3 regions of the Mesorhizobium sp. M7A.F.Ca.MR.176.00.0.0 genome follow, and region 2 is predicted to be linked to each of the others. Evidence: predicted binding sites of a transcription regulator. Region 2 holds the regulator's gene; each other region holds the start of a gene.

Region 1 (10,017 bases), on a different contig from region 2:
CCTACCGCATGCTGCGCGAAACCGTCAGCCTGCGACTGGAGAACGAAACGCTGGTCGAGCATCTGCAAGAGGAACGCGACAGGGCGCAGACCGCCGACCGTGCCAAGACGCGTTTTCTGGCGGCGGCGAGTCACGATCTGCGCCAACCGATCCATGCCCTGAGCCTGCTGGTCTCGACGCTTGCCGTTTTGGGGCAGCGCGGCGACGTACCCTCCGGCGAGGCGCGCGACCTGGCCAGCCGGGCGAAATCGGTTGTCAGCAACTTCAGTGGGCTGCTCAACGCTTTGCTCGATATCTCCCGGCTCGATGCGGGCATCGTCACGGTCGCGAGCGAGGCGGTGCCGCTGCGCGACCTCTTTGGTGATCTTCGCAATGAATTCGCCGCCGAGGCGAAACAGCGCGGACTTACGTGGCGCGTGGTCGACAGCGGCCTCTGCGTCGACAGCGACCCGATGATGCTGAAGCGCATTCTCAACAACCTGGTGTCGAATGCCTTTCGCTACACCAAGCAAGGTGGTGTCCTGCTGGGCTGTCGCCGGCGCGGCGCATGTGTGGAGATACAGGTCCTCGACAGCGGCCCCGGCATCCCCGCCGATCAGCAGGGGATGGTCTTCGAGGAGTTCGTGCAGTTGCAGAACCCGGCGCGGGACCGCACGCAAGGCCTGGGACTCGGGCTCGCCATCGTTCGTCGCACCGCCGAACTGTTGGGGCACCCCCTGAAATTAGCTTCGACACCAGGACGCGGTTCCCTGTTTTCCATCACCGTCGCGAAGGCCGGCGCGGTGCAGGCTCGCTTAGAGGTCAACACGACATCGCCGGCCAGCAGTGCCGCCGGCATCATGGTGGTCGAGGATGAGGGCGACGTTCTCGATGCCATGGTGCGCTTGCTCAGCCTGGAGGGACATCGTGTCTATCCCGGCCGCTCCGCCGCAGAGGCACGGAAGGCCCATGCGGCGGCGCTGGCTGCCGGCGATGCGCCGGTCGACCTGATCATCGCAGACTACCGTCTCGAGAATGACACCACCGGCACCGACGCGATCCGTGCGCTTCACGCCCATATCGGCCGCGTTGTCCCGACCATCATCATCACCGGCGATACCTCGCCTTCGCGCCTCAAGGAGATCAGCGCCAGCGGCAGCCGCATCCTGCACAAGCCGATCGCCGACGAGGAATTGCGCGAAACCATTGCTGCGGTCTGCTTTGCTGGCAAGGCGACAAGTGGGGACACACGTTAAACGAAAACGCGTGCTGGACGGCACCACGGTTCGACGCGCCGGCAAGCCGCGATGCAGCACGCTGGTGCGCAGTACATCATCAACATCGAAGCTGCGGCCCGAAGCAAAAGAGGCCCCGGTCAAACCGGAGCCTCCAATCGTTTCAGGCAGGATCTCTCGAAAAGGCGAGAAGGATCAGGCAGCTTCTTCCTGCTCGGCCTCTTCATTGTCGGCCTTGGCGCCCCGCTTAGGGCCCTTGTTGAGGTTGACCTCGATCAAGCGCACGGCTTCGGTTTCCGACATGCGGTTGACGGCCGCGATCTCGCGGGCCATGCGGTCGAGCGCCGCCTCATAGAGCTGGCGCTCGGAATAGGACTGCTCCGGCTGGTTGTCGGCGCGGTAGAGGTCGCGCACGACTTCCGAGATCGAGATCAGGTCGCCCGAATTGATCTTCGCATCATATTCCTGGGCGCGGCGCGACCACATGGTGCGCTTGACACGGGCGCGGCCCTGCACGACCTTCAGCGCGCGCTCGACATAATCCTCCTCCGACAGCTTGCGCATGCCGATGGAGGTCGCCTTGGCGACCGGCACCTTCAGGCGCATCTTGTCCTTCGAAAAGTCGATGACGAACAGTTCCAGCTTGTGTCCAGCAACTTCCTGCTCGTCGATCGAGACGATCTGGCCGACGCCGTGCGCCGGGTAGACGATGTACTCGCCGGTCTTGAAACCGTGACGCGCAGCGGTGGACTTCTTCTGCGGGGTGATCGTTGCCATTACGCCCTGAACTCCTTGTTGTGGCACCGGCGTCCTGCCGGTCCGAACTCGCGCGATCGGGGAAGCCGATCGTTAGCCGCACAACAGATGAACCCATCGGAAAAGCCGGACCGGCAAACCGCAACATCGCGACCGCCTGGCCCAGATCGCTCTGGTCCGAATGGGATTTTCACCTTTCAGTGATTTGGGGCGTCTGCGCCATAAATCGACGTTGTGTCACCGGCATGTTTCGCTGATGTAACACAAAAAGTCGGAAGAATCAAGGTTTTGCTGCATACGCGAAGGCCACAGGTCAGCGCCGGCTGTCAAGCCGGTTAATGTGACGTGCCTCTTACCCAGCGTAATACCGGCCTTTGCGGCCGTGTTGTCAATCGCCTTCGCCGGGCTCGGCCGAGAAGTATTTCTCAAACTTGCCGGCCTCGCCGTCGAAGGATTTGGCGTCTGCCGGCGGTTCCTTCTTGGCGGTGATGTTGGGCCATTTCTCGGCGTATTCGGTGTTGACCTGCAGCCATTTGTCGAGGCCGGGTTCGGTGTCCGGCTTGATTGCGTCGGCCGGGCATTCCGGCTCGCAAACACCGCAGTCGATGCACTCGTCGGGGTGGATGACGAGCATGTTCTCGCCTTCGTAGAAACAGTCGACCGGACAGACTTCGATGCAGTCCATGTATTTGCATTTGATGCAATTGTCGGTCACGACATAGGTCATCGGTCGGCTCCGGGACGTCCCATTTTGTTGGGCTTTTTCCGTCAGGTAACGCCTTTGTCGACCGCTTGCAAGGGTAGCCATTGCGGACGGTGCCGGTGTTTCCGGAATGGAATTCCAGACTGCAGGCCCGGCGGAAGTCAGTCATGTCCCGCAGAGCGTCTGTTTGCCGGGCTCAGTTCTCGCCTCAGGCGTGCCGTTGCCCCAGAACCACTGCGTGTTTTTGGACGCCAGGCATCAATCTTCGCCGAGCAATCGGTCGGTCTGGCGACGTTCCTTCTTGGTCGGGCGGCCGCTGCCGGCCTCGCGCAGCCCCGGAATTGCATCGGGAGGGGCTTCGCCCTTCGGTGCGGGCGGTGGCGACATATCCTCGTAGAGCGTCCGGGCCTCCTCGGCCGGGCCGCGCCGTGCACCGGCACCAAGCACCTTCCAGATGAAGATGCGGCGTTCGAGTGTGATGGTCAGGACGTCGCCTGGCTTGACTTGGTCGGAGGCCTGCGCTGCTTTGTCGCGATTGATGCGGACCCGGCCGGCGACGACCAACTTCGCCGCCAGCGAGCGCGATTTCACGGCGCGGGAGAAGAACAGCCATTTGTCGATGCGCTGGCGGCCTTCGGCAACCATCGAAGCGAGCCGGGTTCTACTTCTTCAGCTGGTCGCGGAGAGCGGCGAGCTTGGCGAAGGGCGAATCCGGATCGAAACGCACCGGGCGCTCCTCGCGCGGCTTCGGCTGGAAGGCCGGCTTGCCGCCTTGCGGGCCACCTTTGCCATCCGGCCTGCCACCCTTCCAGTCGGGACGGCCTTCGCGGCGGTCGGGACGTTCGCCCTGCGGCCTGCCATCACGTCGCTGTTCGCCTTCGGCCTGCGGCTTGGGCTTGAATTTCGAGCGGTCGAAGCGCGGCTTGCCGGCTCCATCGCGACGGCCTTCATGGGCCGGACGTTCGCCGGGTGCAGCGGCGGCGGCCGGTGCGCCGGCGGCATCCGCAGGCGCATCGCTTCGGCCGCGCGCTTGTCCGTTGCGCGGGCGATTGTTCCTGCGGTTGTCATCGCGGTTGCGCGGCCGCTGTTCGAAGCGGCCCTGCCGCCACAACAGGATGGGTTTTGGCCCTTCGGCTTCCGGAGCGGGTTCGCCGACGGCTGCTTCAGTCACCGCCACAGGTTCGTCCGGCGCGGCGTCCGTTGCCGGCGCGGCATTTGCCGCCAGCTCGGGCGTTGCGGCTTCTTCTGCCGCTGCAACTTCGATCTCGGCAGTCTCAGTCTCTGCCTGCGGTTCAACCGGCGCCGGTTCGGCGACGTCGGCCGCAGCCTCGGCTACAGGCGCTTCGTCTTGCACGGTTTCGACTGGAGCGTCCGCCTGTTCTTCCACGGCTGGCGCAGCAGGTTCCGCCGCGGCGTCGGAGGTGATTTCGGCGGGAATTTCGACCGTGGTTTCCGAAACGGCCACTGCGTCCGATGCCGGCTCCGACCCTTCGACGGCTGCCTCTGCTGCGGCATCCGTTGCCGCGGCTTCCGCCGCTTTGGCCTGCTCGGCTCGTGCAGCTTCTTCCGTCGCCAGTTTCGCCACCGCCGCTTCGCGGGCGGCGTTGTCCTGCGCTTCGAGCCGCGCCTTGACCTCGACGGCCGGCTTAGGCTCGGCACGGTAGCCGAGACCCTTGAGAATTTCTTCCATGTCGTCGGCGGTGGCGCCGAGGATCGACATCATCGGCGGCGTCACCATGAAGGACTGGCCGTCATAGGCGCCGTCCGGGCGCTGGCCGAGGCCGGGCTTCCAGTTGGTCGCCGGACGGATCAGATCCGCCAGCCGTTCCAGTATGTCGATGCGCACGGCGCGACGGCCGAGATTGCGGTAGCCGGCAAGCTTATAGAACGTCTTGTCGAAAGCAGGGTCGATCACCACCGAGGTGCGACCCGAGGCGAGCGCATGGACCACGTCGCCAAAGCCCGGCTTGTCCTTGCCGTCGTTCTTCAGCGCCCATAGCAATGTCACCAGCCCGGCAGGCGCCGGCTTGATCAGCGCCGGCACGAAGACATGGTAGGCGCCGAAGCGCACACCAAGCCGGCGAAGTGCGGCGCGGCCTTCCTGGTCGAGCGACTTCATCTCCTCGGCGATGTCGCGGCGGTTGATGAGGCCGAAATTCTCGACCAGCTGGAAGGCGATGCCGCGGCCGATGCCGGAAATCTGGTCGGCGTTCCTGAGGTCGACCAGCGGCTTCAGCAGCGACTCGATCTGGAAATTGACGAATCGCTCGGCACGCGCGGCGACCTTGTCGCGCGCCGGGCCGGTCAGCTGCTCGTCGGCCAGCAGCACCAGCCGCGGCTTCAGCGCGTCTTCGCCTGATACAAGCGTGCCGATCGGCGCGCCGATCCAGCGCAGCGTGCCGTCCGAGCCGAGCGCGATGTCGCCATTGGCCGAGGCGCCGAAGCGTTCGGCGCGCGATTCGAACTCGGCGGCCAGCGCCTTCTGGGCAGCGGTGCGCACCGCCTTGGCGTCTTCGCCGCCGGCGGTCTGGTCGGCGGTGAAGCGGAACCCTTGCAACTCGCCGACATGGTGGCCTTCGACAAGGACGGTTCCGGTAGGGCTAATTTCGGCTTCAGGCATGGTATTTTCTCTAAGGCGCCGCATGAGGACGGAAGTCCTGCGGTCTACGAAGCGTTTCGTCAACCGCTCATGCAGCGCATCCGACAATCTGTCTTCGATTTCGCGCGTCTTTTCCTGCCAGTGTGCCTGATCGGCCAGCCAGCCGGGCCGGTTCGACACGAATGTCCAGGTGCGGATCTGGGCTATGCGATGCGACAGCGTGTCAATGTCGCCCTCGGTGGTGTCGGCGCGGCGCACCTGCTCGGCCATGTAATTCTCGTTGACATGGCCGTGGCGTGCGAGGTCCGTGTAGATCGAGGCAATGAGGTCGGCATGCTGCGCCGGCGCGATCCTGCGGTAGTCGGGCAGCGCGCAGGCTTCCCACAGCAGCGCCACGCGCTTGGCATTGGTGGTGAGCGCGCGGATGTCTTCGTCGCGCGACAGATGCTCGAGCGCCTGTGCGTCGACGGCAGGCAATGCCCGCGTCAGTCCCTCGACCGGAGCGTTGGTCTCGATCGAGCGCTTCAGCGCGTCGAGGCTGGCAAAGTCGAAATGCGCGGTGCGCCACTGCAGCACCTTCACCGGATCGAACTCGTGGCCTTCGATCTTCTTGATCAGCTCTTCGTCGAGCGGGTCGACCTGGCCGGTGACACCGAACGTGCCGTCGCGCAGATGCCGGCCGGCGCGGCCGGCGATCTGGCCGAGCTCGGCCGCGGTCAGGTTGCGGTACTGGAAGCCATCGAACTTGCGGTTCTGGGCGAAGGCGACGTGGTCGAGATCGAGATTGAGACCCATGCCGATGGCGTCGGTGGCGATGAGGTAGTCGACATCGCCGGACTGGAATAGCGCCACCTGGGCGTTGCGGGTGCGCGGCGAGAGCGCGCCGAGCACGACGGCGGCACCGCCCTGCTGGCGGCGGATCAACTCGGCGATGGCGTAGACCTCGTCGGCGGAGAAGGCGACGATTGCCGTGCGCCGCGGCAGGCGGGTCAGCTTCTTGGAGCCGGCATAGGCAAGATGCGACAGCCTCGGCCGCGTCACCACCGAGACACCCCTCAGCAGGCGCTGCAGGATACCGTGCATGGTGGCGGCACCCAGTAGCAGCGTCTCCTGGCGGCCGCGCAGGTGCAGGATGCGATCGGTGAAGATGTGGCCGCGCTCGAGGTCACCGGCGAGCTGCACCTCGTCGATGGCGACAAAGGCGGCGTCGGTCTCGCGCGGCATGGCCTCGACGGTGCAGACCGAATATCTGGCGCCCGGCGGCTGGATCTTTTCCTCGCCCGTGATCAGCGCGACCTTGTGGGCGCCAACCTTTTCGCAGACGCGGGCGTAGACCTCGCGCGCCAGAAGCCTGAGCGGCAGGCCGATGATCCCACTCTCATGCGCTACCATGCGCTCGATGGCGAGATGGGTCTTGCCGGTGTTGGTGGGCCCGAGCACGGCGGTCACGTCGCGGCCCGACAGGATCAGCGGCTCTGTGTGTTTGGGCTGGATGTTCATCAACCTAGAATAAGGCTTCCGGGATCTGGAAATAAGGCTTCTGGCCTCTGGTTGTCGGGAGCGCTGCCTCAAATGGCGCGTATGACAGGCGACACATAGGGATTTCGGGCGCGAAGCGAAAGCGGAATGTTCCGCCGGCGGCGAGAAGGTGGTTTTGTCAAGCTTCCAATCGGCTGCGGATTAACGGATAGAACGAGTCTGGAACGAATCGGCGACGAATCAGTGACTCCTGCAGATTCAGCTTTTGTTCACGGCTACATGTGGATTTCGCGGCCGCGAGTCGCACCACATGCTGAATCGCTGAACTGGCCCGTTTCATGCTAAGAGGGGTGTTGCCGTTAACCTTTGCCTGGAAACAATCACGGTGGCTAGGCGCGCCTCGACCAACATGATGAAATTGTTGATCTTTCTTAACCTGCGTTAAGCAGTTGGGCAGGCGATTCCGGCTGTCGTCGTTAACGTTCGGCTCATAGCCGGAACGAATCAGCGACGAATCAGCGATGGCGTGATTTTCCTGATTTGTTCACCCCAATATCTTGTGTTGTGAACAGCTTATCCACCGAGAATCCACAGGTTACGAAGCAGCTTTCGCACAGGGCGGCGGGTGGCTGTTAACCTCCGCGTGCTGCTTCGGCACAGATTGGTTGCATGCTTTGGCTAGGTGCAGCCGCTGCATGTTGACGGGTCCGGCCGGACCGCTGGTTCAGGCCGTGTCCTCTCCAGTGGCATAGCGTTGCAGCGCAGGGCCGACGTTCCGGATGATCTCGTCGTGTGACAGAGCGACGACGGGCGGTAGCCGCAGCACATATCGGCACATCGCCAAACCCAGCAACTGGCTCGAAATGAGCCCGGCCCTTCGACCGGCGTCGGCGAGATCGCCGACCGCCGCAACCACCGGCCTCACCTGGTTGGCGAATATCTCGCGCATTTTTTCGGCGGCGAATTCGTTCGACGCCGCGGAACGCAGCAGAATTGCCATGCCGGGTCCGCTGGCCGGGCCTTCCCAGACTTCGAGAAACCGCCTGATCAAAGTTTCGCCGACGGTGGCCGGGTCGATCACCCGAAGTGCCGGCAGTTGCAGGTCGACGAGTGCCGCCCGGGCGAACAATTCGTCCTTGCTGTGGAAATAGCGGATCACCATGGCCGGATCGATCGAGGCGCGGGTCCCGACATCGCGGATCGACGCGCCGTCATAGCCGTGCTCGGCAAACAGATCTCTGGCGGCATCCAGGATTTGCCCTCGGGTGCGATCCGACTTGCTCGGCTTTTTCGAATGATTCGTGCTCATGAAAATCAAATATCAACGAGCGTTGACAAACTCAAGCACCCAAGATAAAAGTCACCAATCGTTGACAAATGGAGAGAGAAAATGCTGCCTGATACCACCGAAGTCCTGGTCATAGGCGCCGGCCCGACCGGCCTGGCGCTGTCCATTGCCCTGCATCAGGCAGGCGTCGATCACGTCGTGGTCGACCGCCTCGCCGAAGGCCTCAACACCTCACGTGCCGGAGTGATCCACGCGCAGACGCTGGAGACACTCGAGCCGCTTGGCGTTACGGGGCGGCTGGTCGAACTCGGCCTGAAGCTTGACAACTTCGCCATACGTGATCGCGACCGGGTCCTAATCAACCTCGATTTCTCGAGCCTGCCCTCGGCGTATCCCTACGTGCTGATGATTCCGCAGAACCTGACCGAGAAGGTCCTCACTGAGCGTATCGCCGGGTTGGGCGGTGTCATCCGTCGCGGCGTCGAGGCGAAGGAGGTATTGCAGGGGGTCGATGGCGCGCACGTCACGGTCGTCCAGAATGGTCGCGAAAAGACGATCTCGGCGCGCTACGTCGTTGGTGCGGACGGCATGCACAGCGTGGTGCGCGAGGCCGCCGGCATAGGCTTCGACGGCGAGGCCTATGCAGGGTCTTTTGTACTCGCCGACGTGCGCCTTGACTGGCCGCTCGGGCCAACAGAGGTGTCGCTGCTGTTCTCTCCGGCCGGACTGGTCGTCGTCGCGCCACTGCCGGACGGATCATACCGCATCGTAGCGACCATGGATGAGGCGCCTGAGCGGACCGGCATTGCCGACATCCAGGCGCTGCTCGACAGTCGCGGCCCGTCGGCCAGCCCGGCGCAGGTGCTCGACCTGACCTGGAGTACACGCTTCCGCGTGCATCACCGCCTTGCCAAGTCCTACCGGCAGGGGCGCCTGTTCGTCATGGGCGACGCCGCCCATGTGCACAGCCCGGCCGGCGGCCAAGGCATGAACACCGGCCTGATCGATGCCGTGGTGCTGGGAGAACTGCTCGGCGACGTGATCAACGGTGTCCGCCCGGAAAGCGAACTCGACCTCTACGAGACGCTTCGGCGTCCCGCGGCGCAGGAGGTGATCGAACTGGCGGGCAGGCTGACAGGCATGGCGCTTGTTCGCACACCGCTGCGGCGCGTCTTGCGCAATTTCGTGCTCGGCGTCGTCAACATGATGCCGTTCGTCAAGCGCAGGATCTCGATGAAATTGTCAGGTCTCAGCCGGGCCGAAATGGCGAAGCTGCCAGCGTCGTCGCAGCCGGGCCTGCGCAAGCAAGCGGTGAGACGCGAACTCAAGCTGGTCGCGTGAACTTGAGGCGCCGGACAACTTCCGGCGCTGTATCGGAGCGTTGCGTCTAAAGACAAATGTGCCGGCGACACTGCCGGCACGTGTGCACATTCAAGCCACGTGGTTTTGGTCAGGCGAAGTATTGGCCGCCATTGGCTGTGATGGTCGAGCCGGTGATGAAGCCGGCATCTTCGGATGCGAGGAAAACGACGCAGCGTGCGATTTCTTCGGGCTCGCCGAGGCGGCCGACAGGGATCTGTGGGATGATGCGCTCGTTGAGCACTTTCTCGTCGATCGCCTTGACCATTTCGGTGGCGATGTAGCCGGGGCAGATGACGTTGACGGTGATGCCCGCGCGAGCCCCCTCCTGAGCGAGAGCTTTGCTGAAACCGATGTCGCCGGCCTTGGCGGCGGAATAGTTGACCTGGCCGGCCTGGCCCTTCTGGCCGTTGATCGAGGAGATGGTGATGACGCGGCCGAACTTGCGGTCGCGCATGCCGCTCCACAGCGGATGCGTCATGTTGAAGACGCCGGACAGGTTGGTGTCGATGACCTCTTTCCACTGCTCGCGCGTGATCTTGTGGAACATGGCGTCCCGGGTGATGCCGGCGTTGTTGACCAGCACCGAGACCGGGCCGAGATCGGCCTCGACTTGGCG
Region 2 (10,017 bases):
AGACTTCGAGGAAGTCGCCATGTTCGGCCAACTGGTCGATCGGATAGCCGCGGTGCAGCAGGATGCCGGCGTCGCCGTCGATGAAGGTGATTTCGGACTCGCAGCTTGCCGTCGAGGTGAAGCCGGGATCGTAAGTGAAGGCGCCGGTGGTTGAGTAGAGCGAGGCGATGTCGATGACATCAGGCCCGACCGAACCACTTCGCACCTTGAATTCATGGGTCTTGCCGGCGAATGCAAGCGTTGCCGTGGCCTCCTGGGTCTTGCCGCCCAAATCCATTTTTTTCGCAGCTTCGGTCATTGCAAACTCCTTCTTGTTTCCTCATGCCGGCAAAGGCAAAATTCTGCAGAGCGACACGTCGAAAATCACCGCAATGCGCGTATTCGCCACCGCATTTCAGGAGGTGCGTGCCAGATTGGGCCAAGGCCTAATGTTGCACTGCGAAACCCGCCTTTCAATGCCAATCTTCTTGGGCCAGTTTGCTCCTAATCGATTTGATCTGAGATGCGCGCCAGGCTTTCCTCGCGGCCGAGCACGGCGAGCACATCGAACACGCCCGGCGAGGTGCTTTTGCCGGTCAACGCAGCGCGCAAAGGCTGGGCCACCGCGCCGAGCTTGTGACTGCCGGCCGCTGCCACCTCGCGTATCGCCGCCTCCGCCGAGGCGGCTGTCCAGTCACTCGCAAGCCCGTTCAAAGCTTCGTGAGCACTGCGCAGGATCTTGCGGGCATCGTCGGTAAGCAGAAGGGCCGCCTTGTCGTCGATCGGCAGGGGGCGCGTGGCGAACAGGAAGGCCGCGCCATCGACGAGCTCGACCAGCGTCTTGGCGCGCTCCTTCAGGCCCGGAAGCGCTGCCAGCAACTGCGCCTTGGTGCTGTCGTTCAGGCGCGCGGCGATCGCCGGGCCGCCTTCGAGATAGGGCAGGGTAGCGATGAAGATGTCGAACAGTTCGGCATCGCTCATGCGGCGCATATGCGCGCCGTTGATCGCCTCCAGCTTGGCGAAGTCGAAGCGCGCCGCACCCTTGTTGACATCGCCGATATCGAACCAGGAAATCATGTCCTTGATCGACATGATCTCGTCGTCGCCATGGCTCCAGCCGAGGCGCGCCAGGTAGTTGAGCAGCGCCTCCGGCAGGTAGCCCATGGCGCGATAGGCCTCGACGCCAAGCGCGCCGTGCCGCTTCGACAGCTTGGCGCCATCGGCGCCGTGGATCAGCGGGATATGCGACATGGACGGCACGTTCCAGCCCATGGCGTTGTAGATCACGGTCTGGCGAGCGGCGTTGGTCAGATGATCGTCGCCGCGAATGATATGGGTGACTCCCATATCATGATCATCGACGACGACGGCATGCATGTAAGTGGGATTGCCGTCAGAACGCAGGATGATGAAGTCATCGAGATCCTTGTTGGGAAAGCGCACCTCGCCCTGGACACGGTCATGGACGATGGTCTCGCCTTCGGTCGGCGCCTTGATACGAATGGCGCCCTTGACGCCTGCGGGCGCCTCAGAGGGGTCGCGGTCGCGCCAGCGGCCGTCATAGCGGGGCGGCAGCCCCTTGGCTCTGGCAGCCTCGCGCATGGCCTCCAGTTCGGCCGGCGTGGCATAGCAATAATACGCCTTGCCCTTGCGCACGAGCTCCTCAGCCACCTCGCGGTGGCGCGGCGCACGCTCGAACTGCGACACCGGCTCGCCGTCCCAGCTCAGGCCAAGCCAGGAAAGCCCGTCGAGGATGGCAGCCGTCGCGGCTTCATTGGAGCGTTCGCGGTCGGTGTCCTCGATGCGCAGCAGCATCGTGCCGCCAGTGTGCTTCGCATACAGCCAGTTGAACAGCGCCGTGCGCGCGCCGCCTATGTGCAGATAGCCGGTGGGCGAAGGGGCAAAACGGGTGACGACCTTGTCGGACATGGAACTCTCGGAAACCATCTGAAGCGGGGTGCGGTTGCGCGGGCTTTCGCGCGCCCGGCGTTCATGTAGCATAGGGTGTCGAGGGCGCAAGGGGCAGACCCGATGGCTGGACGAGGCTGGGGCTCGGATCAGGGCGAGGACGCTGCCATCGGCGTCAGCGAACGGTCCCTGTTTGCGCCTCGGCCAGCCCCATTACCGCCGCCATCGCCCCTTGTGCCGGATCCCGGCAAGGCGCCCTTGCAAGCGGATGTCGCCGCCTCTGTTCCTGTTGCCGAAACCGGCAGGATCGTTCGCGTGCGCCGGCAAATCAGCCTGACATCACTGCCTCGCCTGCGCCACAGCGTGAACACGGCGGCGAGCCTGGAACTCGACCGGGGCGTGGCCTTCCTGCTGGTGCCGGTCTGCCTGGCGATCGGAGCGATCGGCTATTTTTCGCTGACGGCTGAACCCGACTTTGCGAGACCTGTCGCGGTTGTCATCTTGACGGGGATTTGTGCGCTGGTCTCGCGCTCATGGCCAAAGACCCATCTGTGTTTCATGGCGGCGCTTTTGTGCGCCCTAGGACTGCTTGCTGCCAAGGTCGAGACGTGGCGTGCGGGCACACAAATGTTGGGCTCGGAAATCTCGACGCAGGTGACCGGCCGCGTCGTCTCGCTCGACCGGATGGAAACTGGCCGTATCCGGCTGACCATCGACGTGACATCGACCGCAAGACCGAAACTGCGCTATGCGCCGGAACGGGTGCGGCTTTCGGCACGCAAGATCCCGGCTGACGTGACCGCAGGCTCCCTCATCACTGGATATGCCAAGCTTTTGCCGCCGACCGGGCCGGTGCGGCCGGACAGCTATGATTTCTCCTTCGACAGCTATTTTGCCGGCATCGGCGGCAGCGGGTTCTTTCTCGGCAACCCCAAGCTTGTCGTCAGCGATGGTGGCGACATGTCGCTGCCGGCCCGAATTTCCTCTAGCGTGGAAAATGCCCGCGAGGCCATCGCCGACCATATCAGGGCGAGCGTCGGCGGCGCCGAAGGCGAGATCGCCGCGGCGCTGATCGTCGGCGTGCGCGCCGGCATTCCCGATGACATCAATGAGGCGATGCGACGTACCGGCATCTACCACATCATCTCGATTTCGGGACTGCACATGGCGCTGGTCGCAGGCACCATCATGGGCTTGCTGCGCGGCGCCTTCGCGTTGTTTCCCGACTTTTCCGCGCGTCGCCCGGTCAAGAAGTATGCCGCCGTCGCCGCACTGTTCTCGATCGCGGCCTATCTCATCATCTCTGGAGTCGTCGTTGCCGCCGAGCGCAGCTTCATCATGCTGGCGGTGATGCTGATTGCCGTGCTGTTCGATCGAGCAGCACTCACCATGCGCAATCTGGCGATCTCGGCGATCGCCGTCATCGTGGTGTCGCCGCATGAGGTGGTCGGCCCGAGTTTTCAGATGTCGTTCGCCGCGACCGCGGCTCTGGTCGGCGCCTATGCCGGCTGGGCCGTTCACCGCGCGGGAAAAGCAAGACCGCCGCCCCCAAAGCGATCCATGCCCGGTTTCCTGACGCGAAAGTTCGTGCTCGCGGCAACCGGCCTTGCCATGACCTCCATCATCGCCGGCAGCGCCACGACGCTGTTTGCCATCTGGCATTTTCAGCGTGTGTCGCCGCTCAGCCTGTTCGCCAATCTGGCGGTTATGCCGATCGTCACCGTCGTCATGTTCCTGGCTGTCGCAAGCGCGCTGCTGATGCCTTTCGGATTGGATTGGCCGGCCCTCTACCTGATGGGCAAGGGTCTGACGGTGATGATCGCCATATCGGGTTGGATCTCCGAACGTTCGCCTGTCGATGCGGTTGGGCTGATTTCGCAGCAATCTGTCCTGCTGGTGACAATTGCCCTAGTCATCGCGACAATGGCGACAACTTGGCTGCGGCTCGCTGCTCTGCCATTCGCGCTGGCAGGCTTGCTGACCGTCTCGGATACGCGCACGCCGGATGTGCTGATCTCGGAGGACGCCCGACTGGTTGCCTTGCCGATCGGCGGTGGCGAACTCGCCGTCAGCCGCGCTCGGCCGAACGAATTCACCGTCGACAACTGGAAACGCGCACTAATATCCGAAACCATCGTCGTGCCGGAGGTGTTCGACAAGGGCGACGGGCAATTCGACGTCGCGGATGCCGTTGAGCTACCGCCGGGATCGCCGTTCTATTGCACCTCAGGCGTCTGCGTGGCCAGGCACACGTCCGGTGCGATCATTGCCTATGTCGAGGACCGCAAGGACACCTGGAAAGCCTGCGGTTTCGCCGAGCTGATCGTCATCAATGACGCCACCGCGTATGACGCCTGTCACAACCCGCTGGTTCTCGTCATCACCAAGCGGCAACTGGCTCGCAAAGGCAGTGCCGCGATCTTCTTCGATCGCCAATCGGCGACCACGCCGGCGACGATCAGCTTCGCCGTGGACAGCCCATACCGGCCCTGGCATGCGCAACGCAAATTCTCGCGCGAGGCGAGGGGGCTGCCACCCTTCAAGAGACCCGAGAAGCCAGTGGCTGAAACGCAGCCGCCTCAGTAGCGGCGGATCAGGCCAACGAGCTTGCCTTGCACCTTGACCCTGTCCGGCCCGAAAATACGGGTTTCATAGGCTGGATTGGCGGCTTCGAGAGCAATCGAAGCGCCCTTGCGGCGGAACCGCTTCAGCGTCGCTTCCTCTTCATCGACCAGCGCCACGATGATCTCGCCGGGGTTCGCCGTGTCGGCATTGCGGATGATGACGGTGTCGCCGTCGAAGATACCGGCCTCGATCATCGAGTCGCCCTTGACCTCCAGCGCATAGTGGGCACCGCCCATGATCATGTCCGGCGGCACCGAGATCGAATGCGTCTGATGCTGGATGGCATCGATCGGCACACCGGCGGCGATACGGCCCATGACCGGGATCGACACGGCGGAGACCGCATCGTCATCATTGCCGGGCGAGGGCATCCGCGAAGGCGCCGGCTTGATCTGCCGGCCAAGGGCACCACCCTGACCGAGACTGCCCTGGATGACGCTTGGCGAAAACTTCTTTGCCGCGTTGAGGCCGGGCGCGATCGAGTCCGGCAATCGCAGCACTTCCAGCGCGCGTGCCCGGTTGGGCAACCGGCGAATAAAGCCGCGCTCCTCAAGTGCGGTGATCAGCCGATGAATCCCGGATTTGGAGGCAAGGTCGAGCGCCTCCTTCATCTCGTCGAAGGATGGCGGAATGCCGCTCTCCTTCAGGCGTTCATGGATGAACATCAGCAGTTCATGTTGCTTGCGTGTCAGCATGGCGGCCCCCAGATTACCTGAAACCAGAATCGAAAAACAAACCCAGAACAAACACTATCTGTTCCAGTTGTGTTCTGCAACCGTTTAAAGTTTAATGAATTTGTTAAGGCTGCTGAAATTATTTGGGCTTGCCAGCGGGTCGCGATCGACAGGCGCCAACCACGGCAATGCGCCTGCTCACATTGAAATCATTATGGTTAATGACCTGTGGCTCATCCTCGACCCAAGGCTTGGCATCATCTGCCGATCGACCTCCACAAGGGACGCTATCAATCTTCGGGACGTTCGTTTGCCGTGAACGAAACGGAGCCAAAACGCCAACGTCTGTTGGCATTTGTGGCTGGAATTCAGCCCTCCGTCATCCGCCGGGCAGTGAGGGCGGCGACGGCAAATCGCGGAGATCGTTGCGTCAGGTAACGGCTTCCTTGACGGCGAAACGCTGGTCCTTCCATGCGCCCGTGCGCAGAATATCCTCCAGCACCTCAACCGCCAGCCACACATCCTTGTAGCCGACATAGAGCGGCGTGAAGCCGAAACGGATGGTCGATGGCGCGCGAAAATCACCGATGACGCCGCGCTCGATCAGCGCCCGCATGATTTGATAGCCGTGATCGTGAAGGAACGACACCTGGCTGCCGCGCCTGGTCGCGTCGCGGGTGGTCTCCAGCGTGAGGCCATAGGCGCCGCACTTTGCTTCGACGAGCTGGATGAACAGTTCCGTCAGCGCGACGCTCTTTTTTCGCAATGCCGCCATGTCGACGTCGTTCCAGATGACAAGCGCGCCTTTGAGCGCCCGCATCGACAGGACCGGCTGGGTGCCGCACAGAAAGCGGCGGATACCGGTGCCGGCAACATACCCCCGTTCGAAGGCAAAGGGCCGCGCATGGCCCCACCAGCCGCTGAGCGGCTGGCTGATATCGCCGTGATGGCGCTGCGCGGCATAGATGAAGGCCGGTGCGCCCGGACCGCCGTTGAGGTACTTGTAAGTGCAGCCGATGGCGAAATCGGCATTTGCCTGATCGAGCTCGACGGGCAGGGCGCCGGCGGTGTGGCATAGATCCCAGACGATCAGCGCTCCGGCCGCATGAGCCTTGCGCGTCAGCGCCGCCATGTCGCGCAGTTCACCCGATTTGTAGTTGACGTGGTTGACCAGCACCACCGCGACGTTTTCGTCGATCAGCTCTTCGATGGTGGGCGCGTCGACGCCCGCGAGGCGCAGCAGGACGCCGTCCCGTGTCGAGGCCACCCCTTCGGCGATGTACAGGTCGGTGGGGAAACTGTCACCCTCGGCGACGATGACCGACCGGCCCGGCCGCATCTCCAGCGCCGCATGCAGCACCTTGTAGATGTTGGTCGACGTCGTGTCGCAGACGACGGTCTGGCCGGCCGCGGCTCCAATCAGGCGTCCGAGTTGATCGCCGAGTTCGATCGGCATCTCGAACCATCCGGCCGTATTCCAGGCTCGGATGAGGTCCTGGGCCCATTCCTGGGTTGCCGCCTGCTGCAGCTCGCCGAAAACGGCATGAGACGCTGCCCCCAGTGAATTGCCGTCGAGATAGATCACCCCCTCCGGCAGAATGAAACGGTCGCGCATGGCCCGCAGCGGATCTGTGGCATCCATCGCTTCGACTGCGGCGAGATCAGGAAATCCACTCATGGTCAGTCAGTCCCCGGTTGTTCGCGAAGGGTGTTCCGCCGCCGCGCGTCGCTGTTTTCATTTCGACGATGTCAGAGCCGGGTGCGGACCGTCCACAGTTCCGGGAACAGCACCACCTCGAGCATCTTCTTCAGATACGAAGCACCCGACGTGCCGCCGGTGCCGCGTTTCAGACCGATGATGCGCTCAACCGTGGTGACGTGGTTGAAGCGCCAGCGGCGGAAATAATCCTCGAAGTCGACCAGCTTCTCTGCCAGTTCGTAGAACATCCAGTAGCGCTGCGGATCGCGGTAAATGGTTTGCCAGGCGACCAGCACCTCTTCATTCTCGGTTCGCGTCTCACGCCAGCCCGTGCGCTTGGCATCGGCACCGATGTCGAATCCGTTGCGCGCAAGCAGCAGCAGCGCTTCGTCGTAGAGCGATGGTTCGGTCAGGATCGCTTCCAGCTTTCCGCTCAGGTCGGGCCGGTGCTTGTGCGGCCCGAGCATGGCCAGGTTGCGGTTGCCGGCCATGAACTCGATGGCGCGATACTGCCAGGACTGGAAACCCGAGGACTGGCCGAGCGCGTCGCGGAACTCGGTGTATTCGCTCGGCGTCATCGTCCGCAGCACATCCCAGGCATTGTTCAGCTGCTCGAAGATCCGCGCAACGCGCGACAGCATCTTGAAGCTCGGCTCGAGCCGGTCGGCGCGGATGGAACGGATCGCGGCGCCGATCTCGTGCAGAGCGAGCTTCATCCAGAGTTCGGAGGTCTGATGCTGGATGATGAACAGCATCTCGTCATGCGCCGATGACAGCGGCGTTTGGGCCTCCAGCACTTTCTCCAGGTGCAGGTAGTCGCTGTAGGACATGCGCTCCTTGAACGACATCTGGGCGCCTTCGGACGCCGGATCGTATGGCTCGCTCAATCGATTTTCTCCGTGCGCAGCCGGAAGCGCTGGATCTTGCCGGTCTGGGTCTTGGGCAGGGCGGCGATGAATTTTACCGATCGCGGATATTTATAGGGCGCGATCATTGCCTTGACATGGTCCTGCAGGCGCTTGGTGGTGAGGGCGTCGGGCGCGACGCCCTGCACCAGCACTGACATGCGCCTCGACGATCTGGCCGCGCTCGGCGTCCTCGGCGCCAATGACAGCGCATTCGGCGACGTCCGGGTGCGCCAGCAGCGCCGCCTCGACCTCGGGACCGGCGATGTTGTAGCCGGCGCTGACGATCATGTCGTCGGAGCGTGCGGCGAAATGGAAGAAGCCTTCCTCGTCCTGCGTGAAGGTATCGCCGGTGAGGTTCCAGCCGTCGCGCACGTATTCCTTCTGCCTGTCATCGGCCATGTAGCGGCAGCCGGTCGGTCCGCGCACCGCAAGCCTGCCGGTCGCGCCGCGTGGCACCTCGCGCATCTCGTCATCGACGACGCGCGCCTCGTAGCCGCCCACCGGCTTTCCGGTCGACGCGGGCTTCATGTCGTCAAAACGGTTGGAGATGAAAATGTGCAGCATCTCGGTGGCTCCGATGCCGTCGAGGATCGGCTTTCCGGTCTTTTGTGTCCACTCTTCGAAAACGGGAGCAGGCAAGGTTTCGCCGGCCGAAACGGCGACGCGCAGCGATGACAGGTCCGCTCCTTCATCCATGGCCTTCAGCATGGCGCGGTAGGCAGTCGGCGCGGTGAAAGAGATCGTCGCTTTGTAGGTCTCGATGATGTGGATCATGTTGGGTGGCGTCGCCTGCTCCAGCAGCGTCGCCGCCGCACCGAAGCGCAGCGGGAAGATGGCGAGTCCGCCAAGGCCGAAGGTGAAGGCCAGCGGCGGCGAGCCGACGAAGATGTCGTCCGGCGTCACCTCCAGGATTTCGCGGGCGTAGGCGTCGGCGATGATCAGCAGGTCGCGGTGAAAATGCATCGTCGCCTTCGGAACGCCTGTTGTGCCCGAGGTGAAGCCGAGCAGGGCAACATCGTCGCGGCCGGTGTCGACTGCGGTGAACGTCACCGGCTTGTCGAGAGCGGCACGATCGAGTTCAGCATCATGGTTGGCGGTGCCGTCGAAACCGATGACCTGCTTGAGGAATGCGCTGTCCTTGGCGCAGGCGGTCATCTCGTCCATCAGCCTGGTGTCGCAGAGCGCGACGGTGATTTCCGCTTTGTCGACGATCTTGGCGAGTTCGCCGGCGCGCAGCATCGGCATGGTGTTGACGACCACGGCGCCAACCTTGGTGGCGGCCAGCCAGCAGGCGACCATTGCGGGGTTGTTGGCCGAACGGATCAGCACCCGGTTGCCCGGCTCGACCCCATAATTCTCGACCAGCGCGTGGGCCAGCCTGTTCGTCCAGTCGGACAGTTCCTTGTAGGTGCGGCGGCGGCCATTGCCGATCAGCGCGGTGTGGTCGCCCAGGCCTTTCTCGACCAGCCTGTCGGTCAGTTCGACACCGGCGTTGAGGCGTTCGGGATAGTCGAAGCCGTCGAGCAGGATTTCAGGCCATTGCTCCGGCGGCGGCAGGTGATCGCGCGTGAACGTGTCGATATGCGCTGAAGGCCCAAGCATGTCGCCGCTCTCCTGTCTGCTGGACGGCCAGTGCGCGAGGCGCCTGACCAGTGATCTGAAGGTCCTGCTTTTTTTGAGGAGGCTTCGTGCCGCAAGTCGCGCCTTGCTCGACGCCACCCGAACGGGGTGACCATTTGCAGGCTTCGGGCAGCACAGCAGACCTCCCATTGTCGGCTGTTCGTGCGGGCAGGATCGCACCAGTCGAAATTTGTTTCAAGCCTAAAATGTTTTTGCCCTAGAGCATTGACGCATGGCGTGGCGGTGGCCATTGCTAGCGGAACAGCGATGCCGTTTTTGGGGAAGGGCGCAGATGTTCGAACGTCACATCGTCGATTGGGATGATGCCTATGCCAACGGTGCGAATATCGCCGGCAGCGACCGATGGCCGGCCGCGTGGGTGGAGCCTGCGCAAGCGTTTCGTGACGCACTCTCGGCGCAGGGCCGGGCACGGCTCGACATCACCTATGGCGATGGGCGACGCAATCGGCTCGATCTCTTCCTCCCCAGCGCCACGCCCAAAGGGTTGGTGGTGTTCATCCATGGCGGTTACTGGAAGGCGTTCGACAAGAGTTTCTGGTCGCATCTCGCCAATGGTGCGGTCAGCAGCGGCTTTGCCGTGGCG
Region 3 (10,017 bases), on a different contig from region 2:
GCGCTGCCCTCTGTCCCGCATCAACCACTTTCTCACGAACGGTTCCCACCGAACGGGCTTTGCTCTACCAGTATTCTGGCACGGGCACAGCCCCGCGGGAGGGTCAGAGATGCCGAGTTTCGACAGCCTGTTCAACGCTTTCGTCACCATTCTCGTGACCATCGACCCGCCCGGCCTGGCGCCGCTGTTCCTCGCCGTGACGCGCGGCATGAACCGCGAGGAGCGCCAGCAGGTTTCGGTGCGCGCCTCGATCATCGGTTTCCTAGTGATGGCGCTGTTTGCGGTTGCCGGGGCCTCGATCCTGTCGGTGTTCGGCATAACGTTGCCGGCCTTCCGCGTCGCCGGCGGTTTCCTGCTGTTCTTCATCGCCTTCGAGATGGTGTTCGAGCGCCGGCAGGACCGCAAGGAGAAGATCGGCGACGTCGCCATCACCAAGGACATGATCCACAACATCGCCGCCTTCCCGCTGGCGATCCCACTGATCGCGGGCCCTGGTGCCATTTCGGCAACTGTGCTGCTTTCCGGCTCGTTTCAAGGCTTTGCCGCGCAGGCGGCGCTGGTCGGCATCATCTTCGTCTGCCTCGCCATCACCTATCTGGTGTTCGTGCTGTCGGAACGCATAGACCGCATCCTCGGCCAGACCGGCCGCTCGATCCTGACCCGTCTGCTTGGCGTCATCCTGGCGGCACTGGCTGTGCAATTCGTCGCCGACGGTATCAAGGCGCTGATAGCAGGCTGAGAGGCTGACGCGGCGAGAACCCGAAGCCGGTTCTATTTCGCCGTCGTGTCGATGACCTCGAAATCGTGGGTAATCGTGGCGGTCTCGGCCAGCATCGCGGAGGCCGAGCAATATTTTTCGATCGAAAGGTCGATCGCGCGTTTCACCTTGACGCTGGAGAGTGCCCTGCCCTTGACGACGAAATGCATGTGAATGCGGGTGAACACTCTTGGCTCGGTTTCGGCCCGCTCGGCATCAAGCTCGACCACGCAGTCCTCGACCGCCTCGCGGCCCTTTTCGAGGATATGCACGACATCATAGGCCGAACAGCCACCGGTGCCGATCAGCACCAGCTCCATCGGGCTTGGACCCGGCGTCCTGCCTTCCGGTCCGTGCGCTGTTCCGAGCACGACCATGTGACCGCTGCCGGATTCCCCGACGAAGGTGCGCTCCTCGACCCACTTTACGCGCGCTTTCACCCAACTCGTCCTCTCACCGTATTTCGTTGATCGGCCCGGTCAGCCTCAATCACGATGCAAAACCCCGAAAGTCCATGAACGACTCTCGGGGCACTGTGTCTGACATAACTGTTGCGATCAGAACGGGATTTCGTCATCCAATTCGCGCGACGAACCACCGCCGCCGCCGCTCTTGGCACCGCCGCCACCGCGATTGAAGCCTTCGCTCGGGCTGGACTGGCCGAAATCGGAACCACGGCTGCTGCCGCCACCGGTATAGCCGCCGACCTGACCGCCCTCGCCCTGTCCGCGTGCGTCGAGCATCTGCAGCTCACCGCGGAATTTCTGCAGAACGACTTCCGTCGTGTACTTGTCGGCACCGGTCTGGTCCTGCCATTTGCGCGTCTGCAACTGGCCCTCGACATAGACCTTCATGCCCTTCTTTAGATACTGCTCCGCCACCTTGGCGATGCCCTCATTGAAGATGACGACGTTGTGCCACTCGGTTTTTTCCTTGCGTTCGCCGGAATTCTTGTCGCGCCAGCTTTCCGATGTGGCGATGCGGATGTTGACGACCGGTTCACCCGAATTCAGGCGACGGATTTCGGGATCCGCGCCGAGATTGCCGACCAGAATGACCTTGTTGACGCTACCCGCCATGATATTTCTCCGCGCTCATCCGAAACAAATTTTTGTCGCAGCACCTTACAGGCTGCAGGCGATCGCCGCTTGCCATGGCTGCCTTTACCCACAAGGTTTTTGTTCCCTTTTCGTTCTTATCCGCATCGCTGCTTATTGTCAAGGAATGGCAGCAACGCCGAAGCCGATCATATGGGCCTGAAAAGACCGCTTGCCAAATCAATAAGTATGCACTTATGCTTTTGGCATGATCGAAGCAGAGATTTTTCGCGCACTGGCCGACCCGACGCGCCGCGCCGTCTTTGAGCGGCTGGCCGCCGGCGAGATGAGCGTGTCGGAATTGCGCACCGGGATGACGGTGTCGCAGCCCGCGGTGTCGCAGCATCTGGCGGTGCTGCGTGGCGCCGGGCTGGTGGTCGAGCGGCGAGCCGGCCGCAACGCCTATTACCGCGCCGATCCGCAGGGGCTCGCCCCCTTGCTCTCCTGGATCGAACGCTACCGGACCTTCTGGCCGGAGCGCATCGAAAGGCTGAAGGCGGTTTTGAAGGACATGGATCAATGAAGAAGGCGGGATCAACGACCAACCACGGCCAAGGCGACGCCCCGGATGCGCTCGAGTTCGAGTACGAGCTTGCCGAGCCGCCGGAAAAGGTCTGGCGGGCCCTGACCGTACCGGAATTGCTGGCCGCCTGGATGATGCCGAACGACATCAGCCCCGAGATCGGCAACCGTTTTGCCTTCGCCGGACCGGACACGCCGATCGAATGCGAAATCCTCGACGCCGAACCCGAGAAGCTGCTGCGCTATTCCTGGCGGGAGCAGCCGGGCGACGCCGCCAGGCAGGGGCCGCTCGACAGTACCGTCACCTTCACACTTGCCCGAACCGTTTCCGGCGGCACGCATCTGCGCATCGTCCATGACGGCTTTGCCCGCAAGACCATGCCTGCCGTCGCCATGGCAGGCGCCGGCTGCCGGGTTTCGCTCGGTGCGAACAGGTCATCTAAGCCAATCGCCGCAAACACGCCTCGCCTCCTGCTTCGCGCGGCCTGAAAACAAAACGGACGGAGAGAGACAATGAGCGGTGTTGCCAGTCTGGTGCCGATGGTCATCGAGCAATCGAGCCGCGGCGAACGTGCCTTCGACATCTTTTCGCGGCTGCTGCGCGAGCGCATCATCTTCATCAATGGCGAGATCAACGATGACATCTCGGCGCTGGTCTGCGCGCAGCTTTTGTCGCTGGAATCGGACAATCCCGACAAGGAGATCTCGCTCTACATCAACTCGCCGGGCGGCGTGGTGACCAGCGGATTCGCCATCTACGATACGATGCAATATATTAGCTGCCCGGTGTCCACCGTATGCATGGGCTTTGCCGCCTCGATGGGCTCGTTCCTGCTGATGGCAGGCACACCGGGGCGTCGGATTTCCCTGCCGAATGCCACCATCCTGCTGCATCAGCCGCTGGGCGGGTTCCAAGGCCAAGCCTCCGACATCCAGCGCCATGCCGAGCGCATCGGCCGGACGAAACGGCACATGGCCGAACTTTACGCGCAGCATTGCGGCCGCAGCTATGAAGAGGTGGAACGCACGCTCGACCGCGACCACTTCATGACCGCCCGCGAGGCCCAGTCCTGGGGCATCGTCGACCATGTTTTCGACACGCGAAAGAAAGCGGCGTAAGCCAGGGTCGGATCGGAGACCGTCCGGCAGTTAGTCGAAGATTTGACGATGCCGGTCTGGTTCCATCGGCGACGCGCCACTATAGTCCTGCGATGACCGACACTCATCAGTCCAGATCATTGCACCGCGTCATCGCCGTTGTAGCGCTCGCCATTGCGGGCCTCATCAGCGGCGCGGCACTTGCCGACGACAGTTCGTCGTCGACGCAAAAAAGCGCCCTTCCCGGCGTAACCGGCGACTACCGCATCGCCAAGCCGGCTCCCGAGCCGGACGATGCGCTGCCAGCCGGCGAGAACGGTACATTCAAGATCGGCGATACCGATGTCAGGATTTCCGGCAGCATCACCGTCGATGTCGGCGCCGGCTCGATCGGGCCGCCGCGCCACTGACAGCGCGTGTCGCGCTGCGCCTGTCGCCCACAAGACAATCCGCACATGAAAACGGCCCCGCCGTGCTTTGCGCAAACGGACGGGGCCTTTTTGGATCTCAAATCCAATTTTACCGGGAGTGTACTGCCGGCGTTTGATTTCGGATGCACCGCGGCATTCAGCCGACGATCCGACTAGTAGTCTCTGATTTTTACGAGAGATGGCAGGTCACGGTTTGCCGGCTGGCGAAAACGCTGAACCCTGGCACTTATGCCTGCCTCGGCTCCAGTGACAACTGGAACCCTGGGGGACGATCCGGTGGCGTCATAGCTCCGCTCCTCTGTCCGTTGCGATTGTTGTCAATTCGAAGCACAAATCGCAAATGCCTGCGGCGTCTCGCAGGCCACCTTTGGGCGGCGAGGCCATCGAAAGACGGCCGGCTTCGTTGACTGCTGGAGACTGCTCCCCTCAGTTGGTGGCGTCAACCATCAATAGCCGGTTACCGAAAAATGTGATCGCCGGGAGGTTACGTGCAAGTCAGTTTTTGCACAGCTTTGTCAGGAGCGTGTTCGGCCTTTGTTCTTTCCGCTTGCCCGTTCACGCGAAAGACGCTTAAACGCTCTCGTCGGGAATTGTGGCGTATCTCGACGTGGCGGCAAAACTACCTACATAGGGGATGGCCGGGAAAACCCGCCATTCCAGGAAATTCCAGATTCTGAGGCGGCGACCGGCTATGGCCGACCATAAATATCTTTCCATTCGCGGGGCGCGCGAACACAATCTGAAGAATGTCGATCTCGACTTGCCGCGTGACAGCCTGATTGTCATGACCGGCCTGTCGGGGTCCGGCAAGTCATCGCTGGCCTTCGACACGATCTATGCCGAGGGCCAGCGCCGCTACGTCGAAAGCCTGTCGGCCTACGCGCGGCAATTCCTTGAGATGATGCAGAAGCCTGACGTCGACCAGATCGACGGCCTGTCGCCCGCCATTTCCATCGAGCAGAAGACCACCTCGAAGAACCCGCGTTCGACGGTCGGCACCGTCACCGAGATCTACGACTATATGCGGCTGCTTTTTGCGCGCGTCGGCATACCCTATTCGCCGGCCACCGGCCTGCCGATCGAGAGCCAGACGGTTTCGCAGATGGTCGACCGCGTGCTGGCGATCGAGGAAGGCACGCGCCTGTTCATCCTGGCGCCGATGGTGCGCGGCCGCAAAGGCGAGTACCGCAAGGAATTGCTGGAACTGCAGAAGAAGGGCTTTCAACGCGTCAAGGTCGACGGCGTCTTCTATGAGATCGCCGACGTGCCGGCGCTGGACAAGAAGTACAAGCATGACCTCGACGTCGTCGTCGACCGCATCGTCGTGCGCGGCGATCTGGCGACGCGGCTCGCCGATTCCATCGAAACGGCGCTGAAGCTGGCCGATGGGCTGGCGGTCGCCGAATTCGCCGACAAGCCGCTCGATTCCAGCCAGACCGGCGAGGATTCGGTCAACAAGTCGAAGAACGAGACGCATGAGCGCATCCTGTTCTCGGAAAAGTTCGCTTGCCCGGTCTCCGGCTTCACCATTCCGGAAATCGAACCGCGCCTGTTCTCGTTCAACAACCCGTTCGGCGCCTGCCCGACCTGTGACGGTCTCGGCAGCCAGCGCGCCATCGATGGCAATCTGATCGTGCCGGACGAGAACATCTCGCTGCGCGACGGCGCCGTCAGCCCGTGGGCGAAATCGACTTCCCCCTATTACGCGCAAACGCTGGGAGCGCTGGGCAAGTCCTATGGCTTCAAGCTTGGCGACAAGTTCAAGGATTTGTCCGAAGAGGCCAAGGAAGCTATCCTGCACGGCACGGGTGAGCGCGAAATCACCTTCCAGTATGATGACGGCCTGCGCTCCTACAAGACCACCAAGACCTTTGAAGGCGTCATTCCCAATCTCGAGCGGCGCTGGAAAGAGACCGAATCCGCCTGGATGCGTGAAGAGATCGAGCGCTTCATGTCGGCCACGCCCTGCCCGGCCTGCAAGGGTTATCGGCTGAAGCCCGAGTCGCTGGCGGTGAAAATCGCCGGCAGGCACATCGGCGAAGTCACCGAGCTTTCCATTCGCAAGGCCGACCAGTGGTTCACTGACCTGCCGGCGTCGCTCAACGACAAGCAGAACGAGATCGCGGTGCGCGTCTTGAAGGAAATCCGCGAGCGGCTGCGCTTCCTCAACGATGTCGGGCTCGACTATCTGACGCTGTCGCGCAATTCCGGCACGCTGTCGGGCGGCGAGAGCCAGCGCATCCGGCTGGCATCGCAGATCGGCTCCGGTCTCACCGGCGTGCTCTATGTGCTGGACGAACCGTCGATCGGCCTGCATCAGCGCGACAATGCCCGCCTCCTCGATACGCTGAAGCACCTGCGCGATATCGGCAACACGGTGATCGTCGTCGAGCATGACGAGGACGCCATCCTGCATGCCGACTATGTCGTCGACATGGGTCCGGCCGCCGGCATCCATGGCGGCGAGATCATCGCCCAGGGCACGCCGCAGCAGGTAATGGCCAATCCCAATTCGATCACCGGCAAATATCTGTCCGGCGCGCTCGAAGTGGCGACGCCCGGCGTGCGGCGTGAAGCGAAGAAGAACCGCCGCCTGAAGATCGTCGGCGCGCGCGGCAACAATCTGAAGAACGTCACCGCCGAAATCCCGCTCGGCACCTTCACCGCCGTCACCGGCGTGTCGGGCGGCGGCAAGTCGACCTTCCTGATCGAAACCCTGTTCAAGGCTGCCTCGCGCCGCATCATGGGCTCGCGCGAGCACCCGGCCGACCACGACCGCATCGAGGGCCTCGAATTCCTCGACAAGGTCATCGACATCGACCAGTCGCCCATTGGCAGGACCCCGCGTTCGAATCCCGCCACCTATACAGGCGCTTTCACACCGATCCGCGATTGGTTCGCGGGCCTGCCGGAAGCCAAGGCGCGCGGCTATCAGCCCGGACGTTTTTCGTTCAACGTCAAGGGCGGCCGTTGCGAGGCCTGCCAGGGCGACGGCGTCATCAAGATCGAGATGCACTTCTTGCCCGACGTCTACGTCACCTGCGACGTCTGCCACGGCAAACGCTATAACAGAGAGACGCTCGACGTCGTGTTCAAGGGCAAGTCGATCGCCGACGTGCTCGACATGACAGTCGAGGAAGGCGTCGACTTCTTCGCCGCCGTGCCCGGCGTGCGCGACAAGCTCGATACGCTGAAGCAGGTCGGCCTCGGCTACATCCATATCGGCCAGCAGGCGACGACGCTGTCCGGCGGCGAGGCGCAGCGCATTAAGCTCGCCAAGGAACTGTCGCGCAAGGCAACCGGCAAGACGCTCTACATCCTCGACGAGCCGACCACCGGCCTGCATTTCCACGACGTCGCCAAGCTGTTGGAAGTGCTGCATGAACTGGTCGACCAGGGTAACACGGTGGTGGTCATCGAGCACAATCTCGAAGTGATCAAGACCGCCGACTGGGTGCTCGACCTCGGCCCCGAAGGCGGCGACGGCGGCGGCGAACTGGTTGCCTCCGGCACGCCGGAAGCCATCGTGCGCGAAAAGCGCAGCTACACCGGCCAGTTCCTCAAGGAACTGCTGGAGCGGCGCCCCGGAGGCAAGCGCGAAGCGGCGGAGTGATCGGACCGGTTGGCGCCTGGAGCTTTTGAATGAAAATCAGAAGAGCGCTTGCCGGTGATCTCCAAACCGTCGTCTCGCTGACGGAAGCGGCCTATGCGCCTTACACTGCACTGTTAGGCGCACCGCCGATCCCAGTCACCGAGGACTATGCGCCGCGCATTGAGGGCGGCGAGGTGTGGGGGTTGGAAAGTGGCGGCGGACTTGCCGGGCTGATCACGCTGGAACGGCATGACGACCACGCGATGATCTTTTCCGTCGCGGTCTCTCCTGACTTTCAGGGCAAGGGCTTCGGCATTGCGCTGCTGAAACACGCGGATGAGCTGACCCGTCTCTGGGGCCTGCCCGAGATCCGGCTTTACACCAACGCCAGGATGGAGCGGAACATCGCGCTCTATCTGGCCTATGGTTTCCACGAAACGGGTCGCCGGCCCAATCCCTACCGGCCGGGATGGGTGCTGGTCGACATGGCAAAATCGGCCCACGAGAGCACAGCGGCCTGATTTTCTGAACTTGGGAGGATGAGATGAGCACATCGGGAACAATCCGCGCCGGCATGGGCGGCTGGACCTTCGAGCCCTGGGATACGTCCTTCTATCCCGACAAGCTTTCCAAGGCCAAGCAGCTGAACTACGCCACTCGCCAGGTGTCGAGCATCGAGGTCAACGGCACTTACTATTCCAGCTTCAAGGAACCGACCTTCGTCAAATGGGCCAACGAGGCGCCGGACGGTTTCGTGTACTCGCTAAAGGGCAACCGCTTCGTCACCAACCGGCGCGTGCTGGGCGAGGCCGGCGAATCGATGACGCGCTTCCTCGGCTCGGGCGTTGCCGCACTCGGGGAAAAGCTCGGGCCGATCCTGTGGCAGTTCGCGCCGACCAAGAAATTCGATCCGGACGATTTCGAAGCCTTTTTGAAACTGCTGCCGGAAAAGCAGGACGGCGTTGCGCTGCGCCACGCGGTCGAGGCCCGCAACGACAGTTTTGTCGTGCCGGAATTCGCAGCACTTGCCCGAAAATACAAGGCCGCGATCGTCTACGCCGACCATGCCAAATATCCTGATATCGCCGACGTCACCGGCGATTTCGTCTACGCCCGGCTGCAGACCGGTAGCGATGACAATCCCGACTGCTACACGCCGAAAGGCCTCGATGAATGGGCCGCGCGGGTAAATATCTGGGCGCAAGGCAAGCAGCCGGCCGACCTGCGGCGCGCCGACCCCGCCACCGATGCGCCGGTCAAGCCGCGCGACGTGTTCGTCTACTTCATCACGGAGGGCAAGGTGCGCGCGCCGTTCGGCGCCATGGCACTGATGAAGCGGGTGGACCAAGGTCTGCCGGTGCCCTGACGCTGCGGAATCATGGCATCTTCGCCATCGTCGTAACCTTATCGATACCTCCTTGCTGCATGAATCCAGCTGAACCAGTCGCAGATCTGGGCCGCCGCGGGCAAGGACGAGGGGCATGTCGCTCGACTACACTTCACTTCTGCTGGCTGTCGGTTTTTCCGCTGCCTGCCTGAGCCTGACACTGTTTGGCATGTGGCTGACCGCTCGCTCGGAAAAGTTCCTGCTGACATGGGCGGCCAGCCTGGTGTTCGTGGTCGGCGATATTTTTTTCTATGACGCCTATATCGATATGCCCGGGCGCCTGCTGGGCATCGCCACGCTGGCTTTCCTCCTGCTCGGTTTCTCAACAATGCTGGGCGCGGCCTACCAGTTCAGAACCGGCGGCTCGCCGATGCCGCGCACGGTGTTTGGCAGCGCCATTTCGCTGGCCGTGACGTTGCCTCCCATGGCTCTAGGCTATGACGGGCTGGGCTTCATGTTCGAAAATGCCTTCGCCGCCTTGCTTCTGTTCGTAACGGCGGTCGAATACTGGAAAGGCCGCGACGAAGCCCCTGCCCTGACAACCGGTATCACCGCGCTCTATTCGGCCACGGCCGCATCCTTTGCTCTCTGCGCCATGGTTTTGGCCTGGGAGGGAAAGCTGGTCCTTGGACATGCGCCAAGCAACTGGGCCGAGGAACTGAGCCTCATCATCGTTATCGCCAGCATGACCGGCATCGGAGCGCTTTCCCTGGCCCTGAACCAAGGGCGTCTGGCCCGGCATCACCGCCACAATGCCCTGACCGACCCGCTGACCGGCCTGCTCAACCGCCGCGCCCTATTCGACCTGCACGGCGATGCGCCGGTCGGTGCCTTCACGGCGGTGGTCGTCTTCGACCTCGACAACTTCAAGGCCATCAACGACGAATTCGGCCACGCCGCCGGCGATGAGGTGCTGAAGGTATTTGCACGGGAACTCGCCGGCAATCTTCGCCCGGGTGATGTCGCCGCGCGCATGGGCGGCGAGGAATTCGCGCTGGTGCTGAAGCGGACCTTGCCCGAAACGGTGGAGGCCACCGCCGAGGCCATCCGGGCAGCTTTCGCCGCGCACCACATCGAAACCGAGACAGGCTCGCTGATATGCACGGTCAGTGCCGGATTTGCTTTCGGCACCA

What was found. The regulator LexA, encoded in region 2, represses DNA repair genes until DNA is damaged. The targets are predictions, from matches to a motif close to TGTTCNNNNTGTGTTCNG.
Region 1: the regulator LexA is predicted to act here: its motif matches at 6,961-6,978, upstream of EOB59_RS22335 (helicase-related protein).
Region 3: the regulator LexA is predicted to act here: its motif matches at 1,937-1,954, upstream of EOB59_RS20845 (single-stranded DNA-binding protein).

The regions. Positions count from the first base shown of each region.
Region 1 is NZ_RZTC01000072.1:648-10,664, reverse strand. It holds gene EOB59_RS22355 (ATP-binding protein) at 1-1,235, shown strand, start outside; gene EOB59_RS22350 (CarD family transcriptional regulator) at 1,410-1,991, opposite strand; gene fdxA (ferredoxin FdxA) at 2,359-2,697, opposite strand; gene EOB59_RS22340 (RNA-binding S4 domain-containing protein) at 2,932-3,318, opposite strand; gene EOB59_RS22335 (helicase-related protein) at 3,335-6,772, opposite strand; gene EOB59_RS22330 (TetR family transcriptional regulator) at 7,476-8,060, opposite strand; gene EOB59_RS22325 (FAD-dependent monooxygenase) at 8,142-9,380, shown strand; gene phbB (acetoacetyl-CoA reductase) at 9,490-10,017, opposite strand, start outside.
Region 2 is NZ_RZTC01000015.1:35,213-45,229, forward strand. It holds gene gltA (citrate synthase) at 1-298, opposite strand, end outside; gene gltX (glutamate--tRNA ligase) at 484-1,908, opposite strand; gene EOB59_RS07765 (ComEC/Rec2 family competence protein) at 2,011-4,473, shown strand; gene lexA (transcriptional repressor LexA) at 4,467-5,207, opposite strand; gene kynU (kynureninase) at 5,617-6,864, opposite strand; gene kynA (tryptophan 2,3-dioxygenase) at 6,936-7,772, opposite strand; partial or broken gene EOB59_RS07785 (AMP-binding protein) at 7,769-9,395, opposite strand; gene EOB59_RS07790 (alpha/beta hydrolase) at 9,706-10,017, shown strand, end outside.
Region 3 is NZ_RZTC01000064.1:10,430-20,446, forward strand. It holds gene EOB59_RS20835 (MarC family protein) at 110-739, shown strand; gene EOB59_RS20840 (OsmC family protein) at 772-1,197, opposite strand; gene EOB59_RS20845 (single-stranded DNA-binding protein) at 1,315-1,836, opposite strand; gene EOB59_RS20850 (metalloregulator ArsR/SmtB family transcription factor) at 2,063-2,377, shown strand; gene EOB59_RS20855 (SRPBCC domain-containing protein) at 2,374-2,865, shown strand; gene EOB59_RS20860 (ATP-dependent Clp protease proteolytic subunit) at 2,890-3,495, shown strand; gene EOB59_RS20865 (hypothetical protein) at 3,588-3,884, shown strand; gene uvrA (excinuclease ABC subunit UvrA) at 4,597-7,518, shown strand; gene EOB59_RS20875 (GNAT family N-acetyltransferase) at 7,548-8,018, shown strand; gene EOB59_RS20880 (DUF72 domain-containing protein) at 8,042-8,863, shown strand; gene EOB59_RS20885 (GGDEF domain-containing protein) at 8,979-10,017, shown strand, end outside.